4 regions of the Massilia genomosp. 1 genome follow, and region 3 is predicted to be linked to each of the others. Evidence: predicted binding sites of a transcription regulator. Region 3 holds the regulator's gene; each other region holds the start of a gene.
The links. The regulator LexA, encoded in region 3, represses DNA repair genes until DNA is damaged. The targets are predictions, from matches to a motif close to ACTGTATNNNNATACAGT.

Region 1 (4,929 bases), on a different contig from region 3:
GCATCGGCAGGCCAATCGCCGTCGATGCGTGGCGGTAAAAGCGCTGTACGCCGCCAAAACAGGCGTGTTCTGATAAGAGTTCGAGCATCGGTCCGTCCAAGTGGTGAATGATGGCGCCAGTATGCCTTGTCGCGGGCGAGTTTGTCGCCCCGGCTTGTCGCCCCGGCATGGTGCTCAGACCAGTTGCAGCCACCCGAGCAGGGCGCCGCCGGCCAGTAGCGACAGCAAATGGAGTTTGGTGCGCCAGATCAGCAGTGCGCTCGTCACTGACAGCAGCCACAGCGGCCAGTCGGTGGCGAAGCGCTGGCTGGCGCTGCCGAGGATCCAGCTGGTCGAAAGCAACAGTGCGATGACGACCGGCGCCATGCCTTGCTTGAACGCGCGCACGGCCCGCAAGTCGCGGTTGCGATGGCCCCATTGCGCCGCCAACCAGGTCAGCACGGTCGAGGGCAGCAAGATGCCGAGCATGGTCACCGCCACGCCCAGGAAGGCGGCCCCGGTGCTGCCGGCGTTCATGCCGACTTGCCAGCCCATCAGCGCAACGAACAGCACGTTCGGCCCCGGCGCGGCCTGGGCCAGGGCGATGGCATTGTTGAATTGCGCCTGGCTCAGCCAGTGATGCTGCTCGACCAGGTAGCGATGCATCTCGGACGTGGTCGAGATGGCGCCGCCGACCGACATCAGCGAGAGCATCAGGTAGTGTCCGAACAGGCTCAGCCAGTCGCTCCAGCTGAGCACGATCTGCGGCACGATCTCGGGCGCGCTCATGGCCGCAGCCGGCGACAGGTGAGCAAGCAGGCCAGCCCGCCCACGCCGAACAGGACGACCATCAGCGGCAAGCGCAGCAGCGCCACCAGCACGAAGCCGATCACGCACAGGGTCCAGCACCACAGTTGCGGCATCGGGTTGTTGGAGAGCGCCAGCGACAGCTTCAGGCCGGCGGCGCCGATCATGCCGGCCGACACCGCCGCCATGCCGCGCAAGGCGCCGGCCACGCCGGGATGGTCGATGAAGCGCGCATGGACCAGCGCCAGCAGCAGTACCAGCACCAGCGGCAGGGCCAGCATGCCGGCCAGCGCCGACAGCGCGCCGGCCAGGCCAAAATAGCGGCCGCCGATCATCATCGACAAGTTGACCACGTTCGGTCCCGGCAGGATCTGGGCGACGGCCCAGTCTTCCAGGAACTCCTCATGGGTCAGCCATTGCTTGCGCTCCACAATCTCGCGTTGCACAACTGCCAGCACGCCGCCAAAGCCTTGCAGCGCCAGCAGGGTGAAGGAAACGAACAGGTCGGTCAGCGATTGCGGACGCGGACGCTCGGTCAGGGACGGATCGGTCATGCGCCATTATCGCGCCGGCCCGTCCGCCTGTCCATGCGGGCTCAGCAGCCGCCGATGCCGCGCACCACCCGGCCCGTGCCGCTGCAGGCGTCGCCAATGTCCTCGGCAATGATGGATGGCATGCGCACGGGTGCGATCCGCCATTTTAGGAGCGCCCGATCGCGTCCGGCGCTGCGTAGCCGAAGACAACTATGGCGCGTATAACTATGCCCGAAGCATATTTTTTGCCGTTTCGATGGAACCTTGACATTGACTTTGCTCTCTATTGATGGATACTCGTTAAGCAACTCGGGTTCCCTTCGACGTACTCGCCATGCCCCTGTAAGGACCACACCATGAATCGACAGCAACGCCACAACAGCGGCGGCTTCGCCCTGGCCGAACCGAATAATCAACGCCTGGACCTGCGCCAGCGCGACATCGTCAACCATGCCATCTCGGTCCAGGCAAGCAGAAATACCATGTCCGCCATCGAGTACCTGAAAGCGCAGGATATCCATCCCGACGTGATCGAACGGGTGTTGCTGGAACCTGAGCGCCGGCGCGGGACGCTCCACCATTGAGCGGTGCAGGGTGGGGCGGCGGGGCCGGCGCAAGGCGCGCGCCCGATGCTGTGTGCATATCAGAATGTTATCGAACCACCCATCCCGCGCTGCGTGCAAAACAGGCGCTTATGCACAAAAAAATCTTGTAGGAAATTTCTTATTATTTTTTACCGCCTTCTCCATTGACTTTGTAAGTGCTTGATTTATATAGGAATTATTTCTGCCTCACGAATGAGCATTTTGTTGAAACCCGCATCGTTACACGCTTGCGGACTGTCAAGGGGGGATTATCCACAAAGTTATCCACAGCGATTGTGGATATCCCAAAAAGTACTTTAGAAACGGCTACTTAGCGCGTACATGGGGATCTTTGAGCGTCGCCTGGACCCACGCCGCATGCGCGCCGGGGCGCGCGACGAAAAATATCGTCGGCGTTTTTGCTTGCGTAATAATACTGTATAAATGTACAGTCATGTCAACTCCAGTTCGAATGTCCGATATGACCGCTGCTTTTCACGCCGATGTGCCCGCCGACGCCGTCGACGATCCCTTCGCCAGTCTTAATCCCGCGCAGCGCGCCGCCGTCGAGCATGACATCGGCGTGGCCCCGGCCGATGCGCGGCCCCTGCTGGTGATCGCCGGCGCCGGCTCCGGCAAAACCAATACCCTGGCGCACCGCGTGGCGCGCCTGATCACGGGCGGCGCCGATCCCCAGCGCATCCTGCTGCTCACATTTTCACGCCGCGCCGCCAAGGAAATGACGGAGCGCGCCGGTACGGTGTTGCACCGGATCATGAACGTGCGCGGCGGTCAGGCCGCGGCCACGCTGCCGTGGGCCGCCCTTCCGTGGGCCGGCACGTTTCACAGCATCGGCGCGCGCCTGCTGCGCGACTACGCCGGCCGCATCGGCCTGGACGAATCGTTCACCATCCACGACCGCGGCGATTCGGAAGACCTGATGGGCATGGTGCGCCACGAGATTGGCCTGACCCAGACCCAGAAACGGTTTCCGCTCAAGAGTACCTGCCTGGCCATTTACTCGCGCGTGGTCAACAGCCGCGATACGCTGGCGCTGGTGCTCCAGGGGACTTTTCCTTGGTGCAGCGAGTGGGAAGCCGAGCTCAAGACGCTGTTCGGCGCTTACGTGGACGCCAAGCAAGAGCAGAACGTGCTCGATTACGACGATTTGTTATTGTTTTGGGCGGAGATGGCGGCCGATGCGGAACTGGGCGCCCACATCGGCGGTTTGTTCGATCACGTACTGGTCGATGAGTACCAGGATACCAACCGCTTGCAAGCCGCCATCCTGATGGGCATGAAACCGGGCGGGGAGGGCGTGATGGTGGTCGGCGACGATGCCCAGTCGATCTATTCGTTCCGGGGCGCCACGGTGCGCAATATTCTCGATTTCCCCAAGCAATTCGCGCGGGAAGCGCGCATCGTCACCCTCGAGCGCAACTACCGCTCGACCCAGCCGATCCTGGACGCCTCCAACGCCGTGATCGGCGCCGCGCTCGAACGGCATGCCAAGACCTTGTGGACCGACAAGGTCTCGACCGTCCTGCCGCAACTGGTGCTCATTCCCGACGAAGCCGAACAGGCGCGCTGGGTCTGCAAGCGCATCCTGGAGCACCGCGAAACCGGCATGGCGCTCAAGGCGCAGGCGGTACTGTTTCGCGCCGCCAGCCACAGCGCCGCGCTGGAGCTTGAACTCATGCGCCGCAACATTCCCTTCGTCAAATTCGGTGGCCTCAAGTTCCTGGAAGCATCGCACATCAAGGATGTGCTGGCGGTGCTGCGTTTTGCCCAGAATCCGAGCGGCAGGGTGGCCGGTTTTCGCGTGGTGCAGCTGGTGCCCGGGATCGGCGCCGCCACCGCCACCCGCTTGCTCGATGCGGTTGCCGAATCGGCCGAGCCGCTGCGCGCGGTCGAGCAATTTGCCGCGCCCGCCAAAAGCGGCGGCGACTGGGAGCAGTTCGTGGCCCTGTTCCGCGCACTGCGTGCGCCGGGCTTGCGCTGGCCCGCCGATATCGAGCTGGTCAAGAACTGGTATCTGCCGCACCTCGAACGCATGCATGACGATGCGCAAGTGCGCGTGGCTGACGTCGAGCAACTGGCGCGCTTGGCCTCCGGTCATGGCTCGCGCGAAACCTTTCTGGCTGAAATCACCCTCGACCCGCCCGAAGCGACCAGCGACCGCGCCGGGCCGCCCCATCTGGACGAGGATTACCTGACTCTCTCGACCATCCACTCCTCCAAGGGGCAGGAGTGGAAGTCGGTGCATGTGCTTAACGTGGTGGACGGTTGCATTCCGTCGGATATGAGCACCGGCAATTCGGACGATATCGAGGAGGAACGGCGCCTGCTGTACGTCGCCATGACGCGCGCCAAGGAACATCTGCACCTGGTGGTGCCGAACCGGTTTTTCATCAAGCAGCAGGCGCAGATGGGCGACCGCCACGTGTATGCGGCGCGTTCGCGCTTCATCAGCCCGGCCATGCTCAAGCATTTCGACGAATCGGTGTGGATGACGGCCGACACCGTCCAAAGCAGGAAACCCATGCCCGAGAGCGTACGCATGCTGGTGCGCGATCGCGCCCGCAACGCCTGGAAGTAAGCGGGGCCGCCGTCAGGGGCTGTTACACGAGCACAGTGGCCACCGCCACATATTCGTAGGGCGCACCGCCCGCTTCGCTCAGCGCCTGCACCGAGCAGCGCAGGTGCAGGGCGGCGCCATCGGCCGCTTGCGTGTGGATGTCGCCCGACCAGGCGCCATCGTGCGCCAGGGCCCGCTCGATCTCGCCGGCGAGCGGCTCGGGAAACGGCGCCGCGTGCAAGGCATCGAGCCCGTGTCCGACGAGTTCGTCGCGCCGCTTCCCGCTCAGCGCGCAGACTCTGTCGCTCGCGTCGCGGATACGTCCCTGTGGATCGAGCGTGAGCACCAGGGCCTGTTGCCCGATCAATTCCTGCACCGCGCGCGCCTCGGCCAGCTCGATGTGCAGCGCGGCCCGGTCGGCGGCGGCCGCCTGCAGGCCGGCATAGGC
Region 2 (4,929 bases), on a different contig from region 3:
CTCCTCGTAGCGCCCTCTCGTACCGCCTCCTTGTACCGTCTCCTCTTACCGCCTCCTCTTACCGCCTCCTCTTACCGCCTCCTCTTACCGCCGCCTCAAGCGCTCACATAGCGCGCGCTCCACGCCGCAATCATGCCGGCCACCCACACCGCATCTTCCCTGCGCGTGAGCAAATGATCCGCATCATCGAGCGACACAAAACTCTTCGGATGCTTGGCCGCCTGGAAAATATGCAGCGCATTATCGATCCCCACGGTCCGGTCGTGCGGCGAATGCATGACCATCAAGGGGCGCTTGAGCGCGGCCGTGCTGACGTTCAGGTTCTGCTCGGCGGCATCGAGCAAAAACTGGCGCTTGATGGTGAACGGCCGCCCGGCCAGTTGCACCAGCGCCTCGCCCTCGGCTTCGATCACGCCGAGCTGCTCGCCGAACAAATTGTTGACATGCGATGGATCGCTCGGCGCACCCACGGTCACGAGCGCGCGCACCTCGTCAATGCCGGCGGCGGCGGCCAGCACGGCGGCCCCGCCCAGGCTGTGTCCGATCAGGATCTCGGGCGCCTTGAGCGAGGTGCGCATGAAGGCGGCGGCGGCCACCAGGTCCTGCACATTCGATGAAAAATTGGTGTTTGCAAAATCGCCTTCGCTCGCGCCCAGCCCCGTAAAATCGAAGCGCAGCACGGCGATGTCATGCTCGGTCAGGGCCTCGGCGATGCGGCTGGCGGCGAACACGTCTTTGCCACAGGTAAAACAATGGGCAAACAGCGCATACGCGCGCGCCGGCCCGTCGGGGGCATCGAGACGGGCCGCCAGCTTGTGCCCATCGGCGCCGGGAAACGCTTGTTTTTCGCTGTGCATCCCTGCTCCTTGTGAATAATGAATCAGAGCATCTTAACCCTGGATGGGCGCCGTTGCCGGGCGCCACTACCGGGCGCCGTTACCGGGCGCCGTTACCGGGAGCCGCTGCCGCTTCCCTAACCAAACAAGCCGTGCAAAAACCAGCGCGGCGCGCTATCGCCATCGGCCCCGGCGATGCGTTCGCGATAGACCCAGTAATGGGCATGGTCCTGCCCCTGGGCGATGAAGTAATCGCGCGTCTGCGACTGGCTCCACCAGCCGGCCTCGATCCGCTCGGGGGTGGACGCCATGCGCAGCGGCGAGCCGTAAAACGGCCGGTGATCGCGCATCAGCAGCGCCACCGGCTTGGCCAGCAGCCAGGCCGGGCGCGGCAAGCTGAGCACGTCCGGCGGCAACTGCATCTGCGCCTGCTGCGCCTTGCCGCGCGCCTGCTGCACCGGCACCCAGCGGTTGGCCAGCTCGGGCCGGTAATCGGCGCGCGGGGCCGCCTGCAGCACATTGTCGGGACCGAGGCGCGCCACCAGCAGTTCGAGCATGCGCCACTGGTCTTGCTCGTTGCCGCCGGGCTCGGGAAACAGCGACTCGCTCGGCATGGCCATGGCCTGCACCTCGGGCGCTTCGAGCACCAGGCCGATCACGTGCGCCTCCAGCGTCAGGCTGCCCAGGCGCTCGCGCAGCAGGCGCACCAGGTGCTCGTCGCGCCAGGTGGGCTCGGCCAGGATGATGTCGAGCACGGTGGGCGCGCGCGCCACCCGCCCGCGCTCGTGTTCGAGCAGCAGCACGATGCGCCCCACCGCCAGTTGGTGCGCGCACAGCCAGCCCGTCATTTGCAGCAGCAGGCTGTGGGCGCCGGCCAGCAGGGCATCGGCCTGTTCGACCCGGTCGAACAATTCCAGCCGGGCCTGGAACGTGGTGGGCGCGGCGATCCAGTCGAACAGCTCGGCCGTCATGCCGTAGGCCGCATCGAGCACGGCCAGCAAGGCGCCGCCGCAACGGCGCTGCAAGCCCGGACGCGGCAGCCGCCGCAGCTGGCCCAGCGACACGCAGCCAATGCCCTCTAACCAGGCGGCAAACGGACGCGCCGGCAGCGGCAAGGCGGCCGGCAGGCGGTCGAGGCGGCGCTTGAGCGACGCCATGCCGAGCGCGTGCCCGGCCCCGCTGCGCGCCAGCAGCCAGGCGCCGCGCGCGGTCGGCGCGCAGCTCAGCTGAACCACGAAGCCGAGCGCGCGCAGGCTGGCGCGAATGCGCCGGCACAATGCGCGCACCCCGCCGAACAGGCGCAGGCTGGCGCCCACGTCCATCAGCAAGGTCGCTTCTTCGGCCAGGGTGACCTGCGGCGTGTACTGCAGCAGCGCCATGGCCACCGCCTGCAGGGCGGCGGCCTCGCGCGCCGGCACGCGCTCGTGCAGGCGCGCGCCGGGCAGCAGCATCAGCACGCCGCCGCGGCGCATGCCCGCGCGCACCCCGCCCGCCAGCGCCAGCGCCGACGCGGCCAGCACGCGCTCGCTCTCGAGTACGACGCTGGCGGCCTCAGCCGACCAGTGCGGGCTGAACACGTCGAGCGCCAGGCGGGGCAAATAGAGGCCGATCCAGAGTCGCATGGCGTTGGAGTAAACAAGGAGTCAGGGGAAGAAACAGGGGCGCGTCGCGCTGCGGCCCCCGGCGTTTGACGAAACCGATGTCGAGCCCGCCGAGGGCCGGACGCAGGCTCAGGCGCAGCGGCGCGGGCGAGGCATCCTGGGCCGCCGCGAGCGGGCGCAGCAGGAAGAACAGGGCTTCGCCGCCTTGCGCCGCCAGATGCAGGCGGCGCAAGGACTCGGGCCGTGCATGGCTGGCCCAGAACAGCAGCGCGCCACAACTACCGCTGCGCAACACCTGTTCGGCCGCCCACAAGGCATCGGCATTGCGCGCGCTGCGCACCCAGATCAGCTGGGAGGGAGACAAGCCGAGCGCGGCCAGCGCCAGCGCCTGCGGTGGATGGGGCGGCTGCAGCAGCACGATGCGGCGTTCGGCCACCTTGGCCAGGGCCGGGCGCAACAGGCGCAATTCGCCGATGCCGCTTTGTTGCAGCAGCAACTCGACCAGGCAGCCGCTGGGCCAGCCGCCGCCGGGCAACTGGGGCGAGAGCGTGGGATGGCCGCTGTCGACACAGCGCGTACCGGCGTGGGCCAGTTGGGAAGCGCGCCACAAGGCGGGATGCAAAGTCTCGGGCGCGGCAAGAAGATTGGGGGAGTTCATGGTGGAATCAACAAAGTACTGTATGTTTATACAGTACTCGCTGACTGCCAATTTGGCAAGGCCTATCGTGCGCCACCTCTCCCCCTCACCCTATGGAAGACGGACATTCCGACGCAAAACTGCAGCAATTTCCTACAACCGGGGTCAGAGCTTTAATTAGAAATATTTCCAGTAACGCATCCCGGCGCGGCGCTTAACAGCGCTTTGCGCATCCGCCCGACAATCGAGCGCGGGCCGCTGACCACGATCGTGCCGCGATGCTGCGCAATCCTTAGCGCGCCCTCGTTCCAGCGCAACACGCGCGGCAGTTTTTGAAGATAAACAGCACTTGCGCCGCTGCGCCGCTCTTGCACATAACCCAGGCGTTCCAGCGTATCGAGCAGGCTCCGCATGCTTGCCGCGCCTGCGGGCGCCACGGAAAACTGCACCGGCAGGACCATGCAGACCGACCCCAGCGAGCCCAGCGCCGTGCCGCACAGAAGCGCCACCAGCGGCGGCGCTTCTTTCAGCCCGATCATGAGCGCGTGCATCGGCAAGGTGACCGCCAGCACCATGACCAACCATGATCCCAGTTGCGACCAGGATTGAAACAGCAGCAAATAGCGCCAGAAGGGACGTGGATAGGTGAGCGCTGAAATGGCTCCACGGGAAGGGGGAACGGTCATCGAGGTCACTCCTGGCGGATGAGGATGGGAAGGCGGCAGTGCCGATCCCGCCGATCCTGACGCAGCGCGCACGGTGACATATTGAAATCGATCAAAAATACTCTGAATCATGATTTCATCAATATCAATGGCGACAAGCGGTTCCGAGCGCAGCAAGGGATGTCACCCGTCGCCGGAAAAAAGCAATTGCCACGCAAGCCCATCATGCAAGGCGGCCCCCTGCCCGCCGCACACGAGCATCTTTTGTCCATCCGGCGAGACATCGATACGGTGGCTGACCCACGCAACCTCATCGGGAACGGGATGTTTCTCCAACAGGCGCGCGGCTACCATCGTATTGTTTTCAAGGGCGAGCATGCCGTCATCGTTGGCGCACCACAGCGTACTCTGGAACCATGCCGCATCGGCGAACGGAAGACTTTGATGGCGTCGCTCGACCAGTTCCCAAGTGGAATCGCGGCCTTTCCAGATCGACCCTCTGAGATCGGTGACATACACGTCGTCGTCGCCACAGGTGATGGTGCAGAGCTCAAGTCCGAGGGAAACGGCAACTTTCCCCACCGGGTCCCGTTGAGTGCCGGGCGTCGGTACGGCAATTGGCTTCGTTGTCGGGTTTGGAGTAGGATTCGTTATTTCCTACGGAATCGAATACGGGCTTGACTCGTACGTTGTCCGCAACACTGTAAAGGGTCGTTAGTACCAATGTTCTGCTACAGAGACTTAGTCGCCCAGATGCGAGATTTTTCGATTTTTACTGGCGCGACGAGTGCGTTGATCGCTGTCTGCATCAAGGCAGATATAGGCTTGTGGCTTTATGTCGCCTGCCTTTTGCTGCCTCTGCTAGGGGTTGGTGGAGGCGTCTATTATGGAAAACGTACGCAAGTTAGCCGTTCATTTTTTCTGTGGAGCCTGAGCATTTTGTCCTGTTCGACCGTGTTGGGTGCGTTTGTCGCATACAAAGCGCTTGCACGCATTGGTGTCATGATGTCGTTGGAGGTTACTCTTGTCACTTGGGGTGTAATCGCTGGCGGCTTCTATTGGCGGGTATTCCGTAACGGAGTAAATCGTCATCCTGCTGCTGTCAACATGAAGGTTGTGAATTCCGGCGCTGTGGGCGGTGCGTTTTTAGGAGGACTAGGTTTTCTGGTCCCGCCAGATGCTCTCATTCC
Region 3 (4,929 bases):
TCAGCGGGCCGGTAGGCATGCGTACTTGCGATTTTTCTACAGCGAAGCCCGCTTTCGTCAACGCTTCAGCGATGTCGAAGTTGGTGACCGAACCGAACAGACGGCCATCGACGCCCGCTTTTTGAGCGATCGAGATGGTCATGCCGCCCAGCTTGTCGCCTTGGGCCTGGGAAGCGGCCAGCTTGGCAGCTGCCGCTTTTTCCAGTTCGGCGCGCTTGACTTCGAATTCAGCGACAGCCGATGCGGTAGCACGGCGAGCCATGCGTTGCGGGATCAGGAAGTTACGTGCGTAACCGTCTTTGACTTTAACAACATCGCCCAGGTTGCCGACGTTAACAACTTTTTCCAACAGAATGATTTGCATAGAGTTCTCCAGTTTATCCGCAGCGATTAAGCGTGGTGCAGATCGGTGTATGGCAGCAGCGCGAGGTAGCGGGCGCGCTTGATTGCGGTGTCAACCTGACGCTGGTAGTGCGCTTTGGTACCGGTCAGGCGTGCTGGCATGATCTTGCCGTTTTCCTGGACGAAGTCTTTCAGGGTGTCTACGTCTTTGTAGTCGACCTGTTCAACGTTTGCTGCGGTGAAGCGGCAGAATTTCTTACGCTTGAACAGTGGGTTCTGTTGTTTGCGCTTTTCTTTAAGCTTGAGCTTGTTCTTGTCGAATTTTTTACCGAATGCCATTTGAGGCTCCTGTATCTAAAAATGTGCTGACGCCTCAGGCGGCGGCACAGAAATCAATGATGTGAAACACCAGGCTTTTGCTGCTGCGGTTCTTCTTGGCCAGAAATCCCGTGAACTGATGAACGGCGCCCAATTCGGCCTGGCTGAATCGTCCCGAAATCTCGCCCGCGGCAAGCGCGGTGATCTCGAATTCGACCAACCTGGCAAGCCCTGCTTCCATCTGCTGCGAACTGTGCAGCAGGGTGGCGGTCACGATGGGCACGCCGGCCGGGGTGTAGCGCAATACGTCGCGCTCGCAAATCTGGGCTACGAACTGGAGTTGATTCACCGAGGTGAGGTCAATTCGCGTTCAGGGAATCTTGTCAACAATTACGCTGCTGCGGCTGGAGCTGGCGCTGGCGCGGCTGCAGGAGCAGGCGCTTCAGTGCGGTGGCTCTTGGCTGCGTCTTCACGTTGTACCGATTTCATCATCGGCGACGGTGTGGTTTCAGCCTTCTTCATCTTAACGGTGAGGTGACGCAGCACGGCATCATTGAATTTGAACGCGGTTTCGAGTTCCACGAGGGTCTCGTTGTCGCATTCGATGTTCAGGCAGATGTAGTGCGCTTTTGGCAGCTTCTGGATCGAGTAAGCCATCTGGCGACGGCCCCAGTCTTCAACACGGTGAACCGAACCGCCGCGCGTGCTTACGCTGGCTTTGTAGCGTTCGATCATCGCCGGGACTTGCTCGCTTTGGTCCGGGTGGACGATAAAAACGATTTCATAATGACGCATGCATAACTCCTTAGGGACGTTTAAACAAATGCCCACCTCGGCGTCAAGACGAGTGTGGGAAGGGAAAGCCGGCGATTATAGCGTGAAATGGAGCAACAGACAAGGACGCTGTGAGGCGCTTACGGGTTTCGGCGGCGTTTATGGCACAACATTCTTTTTGCGACGCTGTTCCGCGCACGCAACGATGTGCCCGAGATGAGCTGCGGGTTCCCTGCGCTCCGCCCGCAGCAACTGCGCCTGCTGCTCGCGCCACAGCACAAAATCGTCCTCATAACCCACCGGTGAAACCGCCAGCCGCTCCATGACGCGCCTCCTTTGGTCCTTGTTGGACAGCCCCTGTCGCAAATAATTCCCCGTTCTGCCAATTAACCCTTGCATTGCGCGAAATACTGTACAAAAATACAGTCTGTCCATATACACAGTCCCGCACATCGATGATCAAGCTCACACCACGGCAAGAACAAATCCTCAACCTGATCAAGGATGCGATCGAGAACACGGGCTTTCCTCCGACCCGTGCCGAGATCGCCAATGAACTGGGCTTCAAGTCGGCCAACGCGGCCGAAGAGCACCTGCAGGCGCTCGCGCGCAAGGGCGCCATCGAAATTTCGCCGGGCACCTCGCGCGGCATCCGCCTGATCGGCGCCAGCGTCGACGCCATCGCCATGCCGCCGCCGAACCTGCTCATGTCGCTGCCGCTGGTCGGGCGCGTGGCCGCCGGTTCGCCCATCCTGGCGCAGGAACATGTGGAAGCGACCTACAGCGTGGACCCGGCGATGTTTTCGTCGCGCCCCGATTTCCTGCTCAAGGTGCGTGGCTGGTCGATGCGCGACGCCGGCATCATGGATGGCGACTTGCTGGCCGTCAAAAAGGTCGACAGCGCCAAGAATGGCCAGATCGTGGTGGCCCGCATCGGTGACGACGTCACCGTCAAGCGCTACAAAAAGACTGGCTCGCTGATCGAACTGCTGCCGGAAAACCCGGACTTCAAGGTCATCCACGTCGATCCGGCGACCGACGATTTCGCGCTCGAAGGCCTGGCGGTGGGCTTGATGCGCAGCTGGAACTGAGGGCGCGGGCGCGGCCCGGCTGCGCCCGCCTGCTTCAGTCGCCCTTGCGCGGCGCGCTTGCGGCCGCATCGGTCACGATGCGGTTGTGTTCCTTGATATAGGCGTCGGTGGCGCTGCGCCAGGCGCCGAAGTCGGCCAGCACCAGCTTGGCCGAAACCTTGGCGTTTTCGGCGATGCCGGCATACACGCCTTCCAGGTGCAGGCGCGACTGCTCGGTTTCTTCCTTGGTCAAGAGGTCGGCGATATCCTTGGGAATGCGCTTGGTCAGCGGGCTCGCGTCGTTCAGCTTGCGCACGAAGGCGTTGTAGCAATCCTGCCACGCGGCGACCTTGGCCGAGACGCTCTCGATCTCGTCGTTCTGCTTCGACATGGCCGGAATGCGCGGCGCCGGACAGCGGAACTGGCCTGCGCTGAACTCGGCGCCATCGTATCCGGATATCCAGTAATCGAGCTCGGCGCGCCGCGTCTCGCGCTTTTTGATCATCTCGAGCGAGCCGGCGGCGCTCTTGTTGCCCTTGGCCGCCGATTTCTTGAACCAGGCTTCGGCCTTGGCCAGGTCCACCGTCCCCGCCTCGCCGTAAAAATACATTTCGCCCATGTGCAATTGGGCTTCGGCATTGCCGGCGTTAGCCAGTTTGGTGTAGAGCTGCAGCGCTTGCGGATAGGATTTTTTCGCGAACAGGGCGTTGGCGTCGGCCAGCTCGTCCGCTTGCGCCACGCCGCCCAGCATCAATGCCAGGCAAAACAGGGTTTTCTTCATTGCATGTCTCACGATGGGATGTCCGGATGCGCATCATAACCGGATTGGCACGGCTCGACAGGGGCACCGCTTTGCCGTAAAGTATCATTTTTTGCAACACTTATCTTATCATTCGTTATGAGCAAGCGAAACAAGTGTACGGCGCGCGCCGGCAGCCGCTTCCCCCTTCCCTTCAAGCTCGCTTAGGACGCCGAATGCGACGTTTCGAGTGTTGCGAAGGCGCGTCCAACAAATTCTGGGAAGTCGAGCAGGATGGCTGCGATCTCCATGTCCGCTACGGCAAGGTGGGCACGGCGGGACAGGGGCAAACCAACACCCATCCTGACCGCGCCACGGCGGTGGCGGCAATGGACAAACTGATACGCGAAAAAACCGGCAAGGGCTATGCCGAGATCGGCGCAGCGCCGCCGCTGGCGCCTGTGCCAGCCGCGCCAGCCGCACCCGCCCCGCTCCCCATCGCGCCCGCCATCGCCGCGCCAGGCGCTGTGGCGCCCTGGCTGGCGGTCGAGCCGCTGGTCGACATATCGCCCGCACTGGCAGCGCTGGCAATGCCGTCGCGCCGGTTCCCCGGCATGGCGCGCGCCATCGACGCCGGCGCATGCTGGGACGACTTCAAGCTGGTCACCCGCCATTGCACCTTCAGTGCGGAGCTCTCCGATCCCGCGTACCGCGATGCCGTGGCCGAAACCATCGAGCGCATCGCCCAGGACCGGCGGCGCGGTTCGCCCCTGTCGGACGCCATCATGATGCTGCTGGAAGCGAAAACCGGTTCCGCCTACGGCGAGGTGCATACCAGCGCCTTCACCGACTTCCTGGTGAGCGACAGAGGCTTGCCCTACGCCGTCGCGGTGTATCTGCAGCGGCTGGGAATGGTCCTCGATCAGGAGCGCGATCCCTCCGGCCTGGCGTACGCCATCAGCGCCGACGTGGACAATAGCGGCTACAGCTGGTTAACCGGCGGCTATCGCGAGGCCGACATGCTGTTGCGTGAGCACCTGGCGCAGGCGCGCGAGGAGGACTGGAACGCGTGCGTGCGGTCGATGCGGCAGGCCGCACCATCGCTGCCCGACTGGCGCCGTCCCCTGCTGGCCATCCTGCTGCCCGATGCGCCGGACCTGGCCAACGAACTGACCCTGGGCACGCAGTCGCCGGAAGGCCAGCCTCCCGCGCCCTGGTTCGAACAGTACGAGTGGTTCAAGGCCTACGCCACCTCGGACGCCGCCATCAAAGCGTTGCGCCGCTGGCCCAAGGCGGCAAGCTGCGGTGAGCACAACATCGGCACATCGGCCAGGCACGTGGCCACGGTGGTGCGCGACCGTGGCGCCGGCGCGGTCGCGCTCCTGGCCCCGCATGCCATCTACGAGGAAACCTCGGACGGGCTCAGTTGCATCGGCACGCACGAAGCGATGACGGCGCTGGCGCTTGAAACACTGGGCAGGTCGTATTCGTCCGCGCGTTTTGACGCGGCGGCCGCGCGCTGGCCGCAAGCGGCGATGGCCGTGTTGAGCGAATTGATTGCCAGGGATGGCTGCGGACCGCATTTCGCACGCTGCGCGCTGGCCGGGGTACTCGCCAGCAGCGCCCACATGGTTCCGGCGTTCAAGCCGTGGCTGTCGGCAGGTGCGTGGAAGGTACTGTCGAACG
Region 4 (4,929 bases), on a different contig from region 3:
GCGAAAACCCGCGCTGCATCAAGAACCGCATCTGCTTGTTGCGCTCGGCGGGATCGCTCGCCACCGTGCCGTACTTGCGCTCCCACACCTCGCGGGCGCGCGCCATCTCGCTGTCGACCAGGCCGGCCTTGAGCTCCTGTAAGGCTTCGCCCCTGACCCCGTGACTTTGCAGCTCGGCCATGATGCGACTGTTGCCGAAGCGCGCCGAGCGGCGGTGAATCAGGGATTCGGAAAAACGTTCCTGCGACAGCCAGTTGTTTTTCTCGAGAAAATCGAGCAGGGCCTCGACATCGTCGCCCTCCTCCGCATGGCGCGCCAGCTTGCGCCCCAGCTCGAGCCGGCTGTGCTCGCGCATCGACAGATAGCGCAGGGCACGGCCTTTCAGGCTCAAATGGGGTGCTGCCATCGCCAGGCCCGCCGATTACTCGGGGACAGCCTTCAGCTTGGCCGCCTTGACGGCAGGCTCCTCGCCAGCGACCGGCGGCAGTTCGCGCACGCCGAGAGCGACGCGTACCTTGTTTTCGATCTCGCGCGCCAGAGCCGGACGCTCCTTGAGGTAAATACGCGCATTGTCCTTACCCTGGCCGATACGTTCGCCGTTATAGCTGTACCAGGAACCCGACTTCTCGACGATCTTGTTATCCGCACCCAGATCCAGAATCTCGCCTTCGCGCGACGTGCCTTCGCCATACAGGATGTCGAAGTGCGCTTCCTTGAACGGCGGCGCGATCTTGTTCTTGACGACCTTGACCTTGGTTTCGTTACCGATGACTTCGTCGCCGGACTTGATCGAACCGGTACGGCGGATGTCCAGGCGCACCGAGGCGTAGAACTTGAGCGCGTTACCGCCGGTGGTGGTCTCCGGGCTGCCGAACATGACGCCGATCTTCATGCGGATCTGGTTGATGAAGATCACCAGGGTGTTGGTGCGGTTGATCGAGCCAGTCAGCTTGCGCAGCGCCTGGGACATCAGACGTGCCTGCAAACCCGGCAGGGAGTCGCCCATGTCGCCTTCGATCTCGGCGCGCGGCGTCAACGCGGCGACCGAGTCGATGACGACCAGGTCGACGCTGCCCGAACGCACCAGCGCGTCGGTGATTTCCAGCGCCTGTTCACCCGTGTCCGGCTGCGAAATGAGCAGTTCGGACAGGTTGATGCCCAGTTTTTGGGCATAGCCGACGTCCAGCGCGTGCTCGGCGTCGATAAAGGCGCAGGTGCCGCCCAGTTTTTGCATTTGCGCGATGGTCTGCAGGGTCAAGGTGGTTTTACCCGACGATTCAGGACCGTAGATCTCGACCACGCGGCCGCGCGGCAGGCCGCCCACGCCAAGCGCAATGTCCAGGCCGAGCGAGCCGGTCGAGACGACCTGCACATCTTCGACCGGCGCGTTGGCGTCCATGCGCATGACGGAGCCCTTGCCGAACTGCTTTTCAATCTGCGCCAGGGCAGCGGCCAGCGCCTTGCCCTTCTCGCCAGCATTTAATACGGTTTTTTTATCGTCCATAACTTTCTTTCAGTCCAGAGAGTGGTCCAGATCAAGGGCGGGTAGCACGTCACAGGCACTACTGTACAAATAAACAGTGGTTTGTGCAAGCGCCACACGCCTCAGTTTCAAAAAAATTCCCGGCGTTGCGGCAAATGAAACACAATAGCCCTAATTAGACGTCCCGGTGCCACCATGCGTATTTTACTTGCCGAAGATGATAGCGTGCTTGCCGATGGATTGACGCGCTCCTTGCGCCAGTCCGGCTACGCCATCGATTGTGTGAAGAACGGACAGGAGGCCGATACCGCCCTGTCCACCCAGGAATTCGACCTCCTGATCCTCGACCTGGGCTTGCCGCGCCTGTCCGGGCTGGAAGTGCTGCGCCGCCTGCGCGCGCGCGCCTCGCTGCTGCCGGTGCTGATCCTCACCGCGGCCGACTCGATCGAGCAGCGGGTCAACGGCCTCGACCTGGGCGCCGACGATTACATGGCCAAGCCGTTCGCCCTGTCCGAGCTGGAGGCGCGCGTGCGCGCCCTGACCCGGCGCGGCGCCGGCGGCGGCGCGGCCGTGGTGCGCCACGGCCCGCTGGCGTACGACCAGGTCGGGCGCAGCGCCTATATCAACGAGCAGATGCTGGACTTGTCGGCGCGCGAACTAGGCTTGCTCGAAATTTTGCTGGCGCGCGCCGGGCGCCTGGTGTCCAAGGAACAACTGGTCGACCATTTGTGCGAATGGGGCGAGGAAGTGTCGAACAACGCCATCGAAGTCTATGTACACCGCCTGCGCAAAAAGATCGAGGTGGGCGGGGTGCGCATCGCCACGGTGCGCGGCCTGGGCTACTGCCTGGAAAAATTCCCCGACGCCGGACGCGGCGCTCCCGACACGGGCGCGGCATCGAAGTGAGCGTGCGCGACGCCGCCCTGGCGCCGCCGGAGGCCCCGGACGCCCTCGAGACCTTGTATGTGCCGCCCGGCGCCGAGCTGGAAGAAAACATCCAGCATTCCCTGTTCGGAGAAATCCTCGACTGGATGCTGGCGCCCTTGCTGCTGCTGTGGCCGATGAGCATCGCGATCACCTACCTGGTGGCCAAGTCGATCGCCAACCAGCCCTTCGACCATGCGCTGGAAGACAGCATCACCGTGCTGGCCCAGCAGGTGCGCGAAGTCGACGGCAAGGTGTTCTCGCGCCTGCCCGGCAGCGCGCGCGACATCCTGCGCGCCGACGATGTGGACCAGGTGTTCATCCAGATCAGCGGCCCGCGCCGCGAGCACATCGACGGCGACCGCGACCTGCCGCTGCCGCCCGACGACGAGCGCCTGCGCAACGGCCGCGTGCATTTCCGCAATGACTTGATGCACGGCACGCCGGTGCGCATCGCCTTTTCGTATGTCAACCTGCGCCCGCTGGCCAGGCGCGGCGACGAACCCTGGGCCGCCCTGGTGCAGGTGGCCGAAACCCTGGACAAGCGCGCCCAGCTGGCCAACGAAATCATCAAGGGCGTGATCCTGCCCCAGTTCATCATCTTGCCGATCGTGCTGGCCCTGGTCTGGTTCGCGCTCGCGCGCGGCCTGTCGCCGCTGGCGCAGTTACAGGAACGCATCCGCGCGCGCCGTCCCGACGACCTGTCGCCGATCGATTCGCGCCAGGTGCCGGAAGAAATCTCGCCGCTGGTCGGTTCCCTCAACGACATGCTCGAACGCCTGTCGCAAACCATCGACATGCAAAAGCGCTTCATCGCCGACGCCGCCCACCAGATGAAAACCCCGCTGGCCGGCATGCGCATGCAGTCCGAACTGGCGCTGCGCCAGCGCGACCCCGATGAAATCCGCCGCTCGCTCGAGCAACTGGCCAAGAGCTCGGAAGCGGCCACGCGCCTGGTCAACCAGTTGCTGGCCCTGGCGCGCGCCGAAAACCAGCCCAACGCCGGCCTCGCCTACGAAGTGCTGGACCTGTGCGACAGCGCGCGCGACACCGTGCAGGACTGGGTGCAAGCCTCGTTCGCGCACCGCATCGACCTCGGCTTCGAGCAGCCCGAGGCGCCGGTGCCGATCGCCGCCAACGCCATGATGCTGCGCGAAATGCTGTCGAACCTGATCGACAACGCCCTGCGCTACACCCCGGCCGGCGGCAGCGTCACCGTGCGCGTGCGGCGCGAGCTTGATCTGGCGATCCTGGAAGTGGAAGACAGCGGCCCCGGCATCGCCCCGGCCGAGCGCGCCCACGTGTTCGAGCGCTTTTACCGCATCCTCGGCAACAGCGCGCCCGGCAGCGGCCTCGGCCTGGCCATCGTGCGCGAGATCGCCCAGCAGCACGGGGCCGAGATCGACATTGTCAACAATCCGCGCAGCGGACAAAAAAAAGGGTCGCCCGGCTGCCTGTTCCGCCTGACCTTCCCGCCGCCGTGCGTCACCGATGAGGACAACTGCTGATGCCGACCGCCCTTGGCTCCCTGGCCGAGCAGCGCCGCCGCCTGGTGGCCGCGCGCCGCATTCACTGGCGCCGCACGCGCCGCCTCACCGCCATCCTCCTGCTGGTGTGGCTGGCGAGCGGCTTTTGCACCGTGTTTTTCGCGCGCGAACTGGCCGCCTGGTCGCTGGCCGGCTGGCCGCTGCCGTTCTACCTGGCCGCCCAGGGCGCCTCGCTGGTGTACCTGGCCATCCTCGGCGTGTACGTGCTGGCGATGCGGCGCGCCGACCGCCGCTTCCTGGCCCTGCTCAAAGCCGCGCCCGGGGGGACGTCGTGAGCGCCGCGTTGCGGCGCCTGAGCCGCTACTACCTGTGGTTTACGGCCGGCTTCGTCGCCTTCATCGTCGCGCTGGCCCTGCTCGAACGCGAAGGCATGCCACGCGTCTGGCTCGGCTACCTGTACATGTTCGCCACCATCGTGCTGTACGCCGCCATCGGCGTGATCAGCCGCACCTCGAACGTGACCGAATACTATGTGGCCGGGCGGCGCGTGCCGGCCCTGTTCAACGGCATGGCCACCGCCGCCGACTGGATTTCGGCGGCCAGCTTCATCAGCCTGGCCGGCGGGCTGTACCTGCACGGCTTCGACGGCCTGGCCTACATCATGGGCTGGACCGGCGGCTATTGCCTGGTGGCGCTGCTGATCGCGCCCTACCTGCGCAAGTTCGCCCAGTACACCATCCCCGATTTCCTGGCGGCGCGCTACGGCGGCGGCGCCGGCGGGCGCGGCGGGCCGGTGCGGGTGATGGCGGTGGCCGCCACCATCATCGTCTCGTTCACCTACGTGGTGGCGCAGATCTACGCGGTCGGGCTGATCGCGTCGCGCTTTACCGGGGTCGATTTTTCGGTCGGCATCTTCCTCGGGCTGGCCAGCATCCTGGTGTGCTCGTTTTTGGGCGGCATGCGCGCCATTACCTGGACCCAGGTGGCGCAGTACATCATCATCCTGGTGGCGTTTTTGCTGCCGACCATGTGGCT

Region 1: a site for LexA is predicted at 2,339-2,356, ahead of F1735_RS29450 (ATP-dependent helicase). Genes of this name have one in related genera too.
Region 2: a site for LexA is predicted at 3,113-3,130, ahead of imuA (translesion DNA synthesis-associated protein ImuA). Genes of this name have one in related genera too.
Region 4: a site for LexA is predicted at 1,565-1,582, ahead of recA (recombinase RecA). Genes of this name have one in related genera too.

Annotation. Positions count from the first base shown of each region.
Region 1 covers NZ_WHJF01000129.1:2,418-7,346, reverse strand. Annotated here, with positions in the region: gene fghA (S-formylglutathione hydrolase) at 1-88, opposite strand, end outside; gene F1735_RS29465 (chromate transporter) at 175-768, opposite strand; gene F1735_RS29460 (chromate transporter) at 765-1,340, opposite strand; gene F1735_RS29455 (hypothetical protein) at 1,676-1,903, shown strand; gene F1735_RS29450 (ATP-dependent helicase) at 2,385-4,502, shown strand; gene F1735_RS29445 (PAS domain-containing protein) at 4,525-4,929, opposite strand, start outside.
Region 2 covers NZ_WHJF01000001.1:18,258-23,186, reverse strand. Annotated here, with positions in the region: gene F1735_RS00125 (alpha/beta hydrolase family protein) at 96-857, opposite strand; gene F1735_RS00120 (Y-family DNA polymerase) at 974-2,458, opposite strand; gene imuA (translesion DNA synthesis-associated protein ImuA) at 2,388-3,095, opposite strand; gene F1735_RS00110 (hypothetical protein) at 3,248-3,916, opposite strand; gene F1735_RS00105 (hypothetical protein) at 3,923-4,258, opposite strand; gene F1735_RS00100 (hypothetical protein) at 4,493-4,929, shown strand, end outside.
Region 3 covers NZ_WHJF01000037.1:51,405-56,333, reverse strand. Annotated here, with positions in the region: gene rplI (50S ribosomal protein L9) at 1-364, opposite strand, end outside; gene rpsR (30S ribosomal protein S18) at 391-681, opposite strand; gene priB (primosomal replication protein N) at 716-1,009, opposite strand; gene rpsF (30S ribosomal protein S6) at 1,051-1,455, opposite strand; gene F1735_RS15695 (DUF29 domain-containing protein) at 1,594-1,758, opposite strand; gene lexA (transcriptional repressor LexA) at 1,890-2,525, shown strand; gene F1735_RS15685 (tetratricopeptide repeat protein) at 2,560-3,285, opposite strand; gene F1735_RS15680 (WGR and DUF4132 domain-containing protein) at 3,480-4,929, shown strand, end outside.
Region 4 covers NZ_WHJF01000016.1:494-5,422, forward strand. Annotated here, with positions in the region: gene recX (recombination regulator RecX) at 1-406, opposite strand, end outside; gene recA (recombinase RecA) at 422-1,504, opposite strand; gene F1735_RS08285 (response regulator) at 1,679-2,389, shown strand; gene F1735_RS08290 (sensor histidine kinase) at 2,386-3,915, shown strand; gene F1735_RS08295 (DUF4212 domain-containing protein) at 3,915-4,229, shown strand; gene F1735_RS08300 (sodium:solute symporter family protein) at 4,226-4,929, shown strand, end outside.